Regions from separate parts of the Streptomyces sp. NPDC005955 genome, predicted to be linked through region 1. Evidence: riboswitches for the same ligand, from Rfam matches in the RefSeq annotation. Region 1 holds a riboswitch; the other holds the start of a gene.

The links. A riboswitch is a leader RNA that binds a small molecule or an ion and turns the genes downstream of it on or off. The one in region 1 is predicted to bind cyclic di-AMP.
Region 2: linked by a shared signal. The riboswitch ahead of ACFYOU_RS27735 (C40 family peptidase) and the one ahead of ACFYOU_RS15915 (peptidoglycan DD-metalloendopeptidase family protein) in region 1 are both predicted to bind cyclic di-AMP.

What each region holds. Positions count from the first base shown of each region.
Region 1 is NZ_JBIAIF010000005.1:369,590-373,511, forward strand. Features, by position in the region: gene ACFYOU_RS15905 (HPr family phosphocarrier protein) at 1-50, shown strand, start outside; gene ACFYOU_RS15910 (FCD domain-containing protein) at 269-964, opposite strand; gene ACFYOU_RS15915 (peptidoglycan DD-metalloendopeptidase family protein) at 1,206-1,997, opposite strand; cyclic di-AMP (ydaO/yuaA leader) riboswitch at 2,011-2,173, opposite strand; gene ACFYOU_RS15920 (M16 family metallopeptidase) at 2,420-3,787, opposite strand; gene ACFYOU_RS15925 (M16 family metallopeptidase) at 3,811-3,922, opposite strand, start outside.
Region 2 is NZ_JBIAIF010000014.1:116,281-120,202, reverse strand. Features, by position in the region: gene ACFYOU_RS27745 (ATP-dependent Clp protease proteolytic subunit) at 40-678, shown strand; gene ACFYOU_RS27740 (hypothetical protein) at 685-987, shown strand; cyclic di-AMP (ydaO/yuaA leader) riboswitch at 1,288-1,485, shown strand; gene ACFYOU_RS27735 (C40 family peptidase) at 1,490-1,963, shown strand; gene ACFYOU_RS27730 (DUF6328 family protein) at 2,096-2,680, shown strand; gene ACFYOU_RS27725 (ATP-binding protein) at 2,713-3,171, opposite strand; gene ACFYOU_RS27720 (Scr1 family TA system antitoxin-like transcriptional regulator) at 3,461-3,922, shown strand, end outside.

The DNA.
Region 1 (3,922 bases):
TGGCCAAGCTGGTGGCCGAGGGCCTGGAACAGCTTCCCGAAACGGTCTGACCCCGGTCCGCGCGTGGGTGTCCGTCGAATTCGAGGGACACCCGCGAAACCAGTGAATGTCCGCGCCGCACATTCGGGGATGCATTCCCGAAATTCCCCGCGCTATCTCGGCGCGATCGCCGCGCGAAACAAATGACACCACGACGCGACGTATTCCGGCGAATTCTTTCGCCAAGCGCGGCGCCGGTGATCGACGGTCACATCGTCGCGGCCCTTTGTTACGGGACGACGCTTCCCGTGTTGACGGGATGTTTCGACGTCCCCGAGCGCCGGAGCGGATCCGGGCGACGCGCGGCCTTGCGGCGGTGGGCCGCGATCCCGCGCTCCGTGTGCGCGGCCATCAGCCTGCCGGCCCGCTCCGCGTCGCGCCGGGCCACCGCGTCGACGATCGCGCCGCGCTCCGCCCACTCCTCGGCGGGCCGCTGAGCGGGCTCGACCGTGTACATCCAGGCGGTCTTGTGCCGCACCTGGGTGAGCATGGCGATCAGCCCGTGGCTGGCGCACGCCTGGATCAGCGTCTCGTGGAACCAGCTGCCCAGGGCGCGCAACTCGTCCCCGGTCCCGTTCCCCGCCCGCTCCTGACCCAGGCGCACCAGTCCGCGCAGCACCTTCAGATGGGCGTCCGTGCGCCGTTCGGCCGCGCGGGACGCCCCCAGGGGCTCCAGCAGCCGTCGCACGTCGAGCAGGTCCGCCGCCTCCCGGTCGGTCGGCTCGGCGACGCAGGCGCCCGCATGTCTGCGGGTGACCACGAACCCCTCGGCCTCCAGCGTGCGCAACGCCTCGCGCACCGGGACGCGGGAGACGCCGTAGCGGCGGGCGAGCACGTCTTCGGTGAGTCGGCTCCCACGCTCCAGCGCACCGCTGACGATGTCGTCCCGAATGGCCGTGCACACCGAATGGGCGGGAATGCGCATGGGGGGACCTCCGCTTCCGTGCCCGCGAATCGCGGTCGATCGACATTGATTCGGTGACTCTATTGCAGCTCGCCGGAATTTCCGACCGTCCTTCACCGTTCTCTGGAATTTCCGGACGGGGATTACCCGCCGGCCACCGGGCCACGGGGTGCTCGGCCGGTACGGCGCCCGCGGTCCGGGAACGACGAAAGCCCCGGCCGGGGCCGGGGCTTTCGGTGGTGCCGTCCTGGGGGGCGGAGGCTCAGAGGGACACGCCGTGCGCGCGCAGATAGGCGACGGGGTCGAGGTCGGAGCCGTACTCGGCGCTCGCCCGCGCCTCGAAGTGCAGGTGCGCCCCGGTCACGTTGCCGGTGGCACCGGCGAGGCCGATCTGCTGGCCCGCGGTGACCGACTGGCCCGCGGTGACGGCCACGGACGACAGGTGCGCGTACTGGGTGTAGGTGCCGTCGTGCATCTTGATGACGACGTTGTAGCCGTAGGCACCGCCCCAGCCGGCCTCGACCACGGTGCCGTAGCCGACGGACTGGATCGGGGTGCCGGTGCCGGCGTGGAAGTCGATGCCGGTGTGCGTACCGGAGGACCAGATGCTGCCGCCCGCGCCGTAGGAGGTGGAGACGTGGCCACCGGCGACGGGGCTGACGTACGTCGTCAGGCGCTTGCGCTCGGCCTCGCGGGCCGCCCGCTCCTCGGCCTCGCGCTCCTTGGCGGCCTCGGCCTCGGCCCGGCGCTTCTGCTCGGCGAGGCGCTGCTTGGTCTCCGCCTCGACGAGCTTCAGGGCGGCGGCCTCGTCGGCGGCGATCTGCTGCACCGCGGCCTGGGTGTCGATCTCGTCGGCGACGGCGTCCCCGATGGAGATCGTCTTGGTGAGCCCCGTGTCCTCCAGGGGGGAGGGCTCGTCGACGGCCAGCGCGGGGGAGGCGAGGGTGCCGATGACACCGGTGGTGGTCAGCGTGGCGACGCCCGCGACGTTGGCGGTGGTGCGCGACATGCGCGTCGGACGACGGTGCTTCCCGGTGGCGCGGGTGAACGCCATGAAGTGGGTGGTCCTTTCCTTCCTTCTCGCCTACCGGGTTAGCTGACGGGTTCGGAGCAGGAAGGTCTCCTACGGACCCCCTCCGCGTGGCGACGGGCGTCCGATTCACCCCAGGGACGGTTGGGTCCCCGGCTCCCCTGGCTCGCGCCGTACGGGGGACTCGGCGATGACTGTCCGGTGCCGCGGCTGCGGCGTACCGCACGACGGGCAGTCGACCTGACGCTAAGCCGGAGATCATTCCTACGACAAACGGATCGGCGGTTTTGTTGCGCACGCCACACCGCGGACCGCAACGTCCGGCGCTTTCGGGACATCCGGCCCCGGCGCCCGGGGGCGCCGCACTGACGGTGCGTGAAACGCCGGCCGGACGCACGGAGGTGCCGTCCCGTCGGACGACGGAACGGCACCCACCGCGGTCGTCACTAGCCGGAGACGACCGTGACCGCGCCGATGCCCAGCGCCTTCACCGGCTCCTCGATCTGCGTCGCGTCGCCGACCAGCACCGTCACCAGACGCTCCACCGGGAAGGCGTTCACGACGGCCGCCGTGGCCTCCACGGTGCCGGTGGCGGCGAGCCGCTGGTACAGCAGCCCCTGGTAGTCGTCGGGGAGTTCCTGCTCGACCTGGTCGGCGAGGGTGCCCGCGACGGCCCCGGCCGTCTCGTACTTCAGCGGGGCGACGCCCACCAGGTTCTGCACCGCGACGTCCCGTTCGGCGTCCGTCAGCCCCTCGCCGGCGAGCGTGCGCAGGACCTTCCACAAGTCCTCCAGCGCGGGCCCGGTCGACGCCGTGTCGACGGAACCGGAGATGCCGAGCAGCGCCGCGCCCGTGCCGTTCGCCGTCGACCGCAGCACCTGGGCGAAGGCCCGCACGCCGTACGTGTAGCCCTTCTCCTCGCGCAGCACGCGGTCCAGCCGCGAGGTGAGCGTGCCGCCCAGGCAGTAGGTGCCGAGGACCTGCGCCGGCCACACCCGGTCGTGCCGGTCGGCCCCGAGACGGCCGATCAGCACCTGGGTCTGGACCGCACCCGGGCGGTCCACGATGACGACCCGGCCGCTGTCGTCGGCGGTCACCGGGGGCACCAGGCGCGGGGTCGCCGGACCGCCCGTCCAGGCCCCCAGGGTGTCCGCGAGGACCGCGTCGACGTCGACGCCGGTGAAGTCGCCCACGATGACGGCGGTCGCCGTGGCGGGCCGCACGTTCTTCTCGTAGAGGGCGCGCACGGCGGCCGAGTCGATCGCCGCGACGGTCTCCTCGGAGCCCTGGCGCGGGCGGGACATCCGGACGTCGGCGGGGAACAGCTGCTTGTACAGCTCCTTGGCCGCGCGCCGGCCGGGGTTGGCCGTCTCGTGCGGGATCTCGTCCAACCGGTTGCGGACCAGGCGCTCGATCTCGCTGTCGGCGAAGGCCGGCGCGCGCAGGGCGTCGGCGAGCAGCCCGAGGGCCTTCGGCAGCCGGGAGGCGGGCACTTCGAGGGAGATCCGGACACAGGGGTGGTCGGCGTGCGCGTCGAGGGTGGCGCCGCAGCGCTCCAGCTCGGCGGCGAACTCCTCGGCCGTGTGCTTGTCGGTGCCCTCGGAGAACGCCCGCGCCATGATGGTGGCGACCCCGTCGAGGCCGGCCGGCTCGACGTCCAGCGGGCTGTCCAGCAGCACCTCCACGGCGACGACCTGCTGTCCGGGGCGGTCGCAGCGCAGCACGGTCAGGCCGTTGCCCAGCGTCTGGCGGGCGGGCTCAGGGAAGGCCCAGGGGCGGGCGTCACCGGGCTGCGGCTGGGGGTGGAAGTCCATGGTCACGACTGGCTGGGCCTCGGTCACTTGGCCGCCTCCTCGTCTGCGTTCTCGTCGGCCCCGGCGTCGGCGGCACCGTCCGCGTCGGGCTCCGGGTGGTCCAGCGGCTCGTAGACGAGCACCGCGCGGTTGTCG
Region 2 (3,922 bases), on a different contig from region 1:
GTACATCCTGTACATTTTTTCTCGAAGGAGACGATCGTCGTGACCCTCCGATCGGCGGCCCGCCACGTCCTGCCCCAGTTCACCGAGCGGACCTCCTGGGGCCCGCGCACGCTCGACCCGTACGGAAAGCTGCTGGACGAGCGGATCGTGATGCTGGGCACCCCCATCGACGACGCCGCGGCGAACGACGTGACGGCCCAACTGATGCACCTGGAACACGCGGCGCCCGACCGGGACGTCTCGCTGTACCTCAACTCGCCCGGCGGCTCGTTCACGGCCATGACCGCGATCTACGACACGATGCGCTTCATCACCTGCGACGTGGAGACGATCTGCCTGGGACAGGCCGCCTCCGCGGCGGCCGTCCTCCTGGCGGCGGGCACGCCGGGCAAGCGACTCGCCCTGCCCGGGGCGCGGGTGATGCTCCATCAGCCCTCGCTGGCCGAACCCGTCCGGGGCCGGGCCGACGACCTGGCGGCCCGGGCCGACGAGCTCCAGCGCACCCGCGACCTGCTGGAGGAACTGCTGACCCGGCACACCGGGCAGCCGCGCGAGCGGGTGGCCGCGGACATCGAGCGCGACCTGTTCCTCGATGCGCCCCGGGCCCTGGAGTACGGACTGGTCGACCGGATCGTGCCGAACCGCAAGGGCACCCCTGCGGTGCCGGCCACCCGGTAGGCGACGGTGGTTCCCGACCTGCCCCCGCTGCCGGCGCTGACCCGTGCCGAAGGGGAACTCATCGACCGGTACCTGGAAGCCGTGGACCTGCTCGGCCGGATCAACCCCGCGCGCGCCGACGACACCTATCGAGGCTTGCGCGCCGCGCAGGCGCTCGTCGGCAAGGCCGTGGAGCTGCGGGACGCGCTGGCGCTGATGCACCAGCGCGGCGAGAGCCAGGTGCACGCCGACACGCTGGCCCGTGCGCTGCGCACCCTGGACGGCGTACGACGGGCGGCGCGCGTCGGGGTGCCACCGGACGGCAACTGACCCGGCGTCCGGAAGTCACCTGAAACGACCCGGACGAGGTACCCCCGATCAGCGTATTAAAGGGTAGACATCCATGGGGTTCCGACTTGCTTCATATGTCTACCCGATCCTTAGCAAACGACGTTTCACCGCTGGTACAGACGTCGTCCGATGTCCGCGGCTCCGCCCGCTCGGAGGACTGTCCACCTGAACGGGTCAGGGGTGAGGAGACTCACAAACCAGCGGTAACGTTCGGTTTTTCGGGTGTTCATGCGTGAAGATCCCTTCCGACGACAAGCCCCCGCCACAGCGGCGGGGCGGTCCGGGCGGACGCCGAGTCCTGCCGCCGCCCGGACGCCAGGTCGACAGGAGTGGATCGGCAGGAGTGGAGGACCCGAGCAAGACGGGCCGCCGGAGAGATCCGGGCGGGCCCTTGGGGTGAAGCCGCGTGAGCGGCCGGGCATCTTCGCCTGCCCGAACCCGACAGGTCATCCTTCACAGGCGGCTGACGAAGGGTTGCGCAATGACTGCGCTCAATCGTGTCCCGTCGCTGCTGACCAGGGCCGGAACGGCCTCGGCTCTGACGCTCGTCGCCGTGGGCGGCGGCATAGTGGCTCCCGGCGCCGCCTCAGAGGCGTCCGCCGCGACGTCCGCGACCAAGGCACTCAAGGTGGCCGCCTCGAAGAAGGGCGCTCCCTACCGGTACGGCGCGACCGGGCCGAGCAGATTCGACTGCTCCGGACTCACGCTGTACTCGTACAAGAAGGCGGGCAAGAGCCTGCCCCGTACGGCTGCGGGCCAGTACAACAAGACCAAGCGCGTGAAGGCGAGCAACCGCAGCAAGGGAGACCTGGTCTTCTTCTACTCGGGCAGCAACGTCTACCACGTCGGCATCTACGCCGGCGGCGGCAAGATGTGGCACTCCCCGAAAACCGGCGACGTGGTACGGCTCACGAAGATCTGGACCAAGAGCGTCAAGTACGGACGGGTGCGGTGAGCGATGCGACGAACTGAGCGGGGCGCACGGGGACCCGTGTGCTGACCGTCTGACGGGGTGGGGAACGGGGCGTGTGCGTTCCCCACCCTTTCGGTCCCCGCTGAAGCGCCCCGGACCGGTTACCCATGACACATGACTGATGACCGGTCCGAGCGTCCCCCCGCGGAGAGCTCGGTGCAGCGGGCCAACCGGAACTTCGGGGAACTCCTCCAGGAACTCCGCGTCACCCAGACCGGTGTGCAGATCCTCTTCGCCTTCCTGCTGACCCTCGCGTTCACGCCCCGCTTCCCGTCCCTCGACCTCGTGCAGCGCAGCACGTACGTGGTCTCCCTGTGCCTGGCGGTCCTCGCCGCGGCCCTGTTCACGGCCCCCGCGGCGATCCACCGCTACCTGTTCCGACGGGGCGCCAAGCCCGACATCGTGTGGGTGTCCTCCCGGCTCACCGAACTCGGACTGGGGGCGTTGTCCCTGGCGCTCACCGGATCGGTGCTGCTCGCGGTGGACGTGGCCGTGGGCCGCGCCGGGGGCGTCCTCGCCGCCGCGGGCACCCTGGCGGTGTGCGCGGGGCTGTGGGTCGTCCTGCCCTGGCAGGTGCTGCGGCGTCTGAACCGCCGCTCGGCCGCACGGGCCCCGGGGGAGGGCGACGGACGGAATCCGGACGGGACCCCGGGGGCTCGGGGAGGGAGTCCGGGACCGGGCAGTGACGGCCCGCCCTGACCGGTTCTCGTCGTTGCGCACGCCCCCGCACCTCAGCGCTGGGCGGGACGGTCAGCCCGGGGCGAGCGCCACCACCGCTGCACGGGCAGCGCGATCCACACCGTCTTGCCGCCCTCGGGGGTGGGACTGACGGACAGCCGACCCCCGTGTTCGACGGTGAGCGAGCGGATGATGGCCATGCCCCGGCCGTTGTCCTGCTGGACGGCCGCCGGGAGGCGCTGGGGGTGGCGTGGATGGCTGTCGGTGACCCCGACGCGCAGTTGCTCGTCCCTGAGCAGTTCCACGTCGACGGTGAACGTGGGCGACTGACCGAGGGTGTGCTGGATCGCGTTGGTCGCCAACTCCGACACGATCAGTCGGACCGTGTCGGTCACCCCCGTATCGGCGGGGAGGCCCCAGTCCGCGAGGACGTCACTCACGTAGGCACGCGCGACGGGGACCGAAGCGGGCTCGCTCGGCAGGGTTACGGATGCTTCCTGATGGTCTGCCATGGCGACGTCGTCCCTTTCCCACCGGGACCGGACTCCGGCGTGAGGCGGATGGTTCGCGGACGGTCCCGGACTGGTGCTGCGGCCAGCCTGCCATCTGCGCGCCGGTCACGGGGGCCGATCCACGAGGATGTGCATATATCTGTCGCTCGAAGCGGTGAACTCTTCCGCGCCGGGCGGCAAGTCCGGCAGTACGCCCCTTCGCCACCTCCGCACGCCGCTCGCGCCCCCCATCGTCGCGGCATCCTCTACCGTCTGGCGGTGGGCCACCCCCGGCCGGAAGGAGTCGGCCATGCAGCACCGCCCCGCCGTGCGCCGCCGCAAACTCGGCTCCGAGCTGCGCCGGTTGCGCCTCGATGCGGACCTCACCAGCGGGGAGGCCGCGCGGCGAGCGGGCTGGAACCAGTCGAAGGTGAGCCGGATCGAGACCGCGCGCAGCGGCGTGAAGGCCGATGACGTGCGGCTCCTCCTCGACCTCTACCGGGTCGACGACGCGTCGCTGCGGGACCTGCTGCTCGCGCTCGCCGAACCGGACGGCGCGTCCGGCCACCGCTGGTGGCACGACTACCGGCAGTTGCTGCCGCCCGCCTACCGGGACTTCATCTGTCTGGAGGAGCAGGCGAACCGGGTGCGCACCCTGGAGACCGTGGTGGTGCCGGGGCTGCTCCAGACCCCCGGCTACGCACGGGCGGTGACCCGGGCCTCGGTGGTGGGCCTTCCGGAGGGGGAGCTCGAACGGCTGGTGGACGTGCGG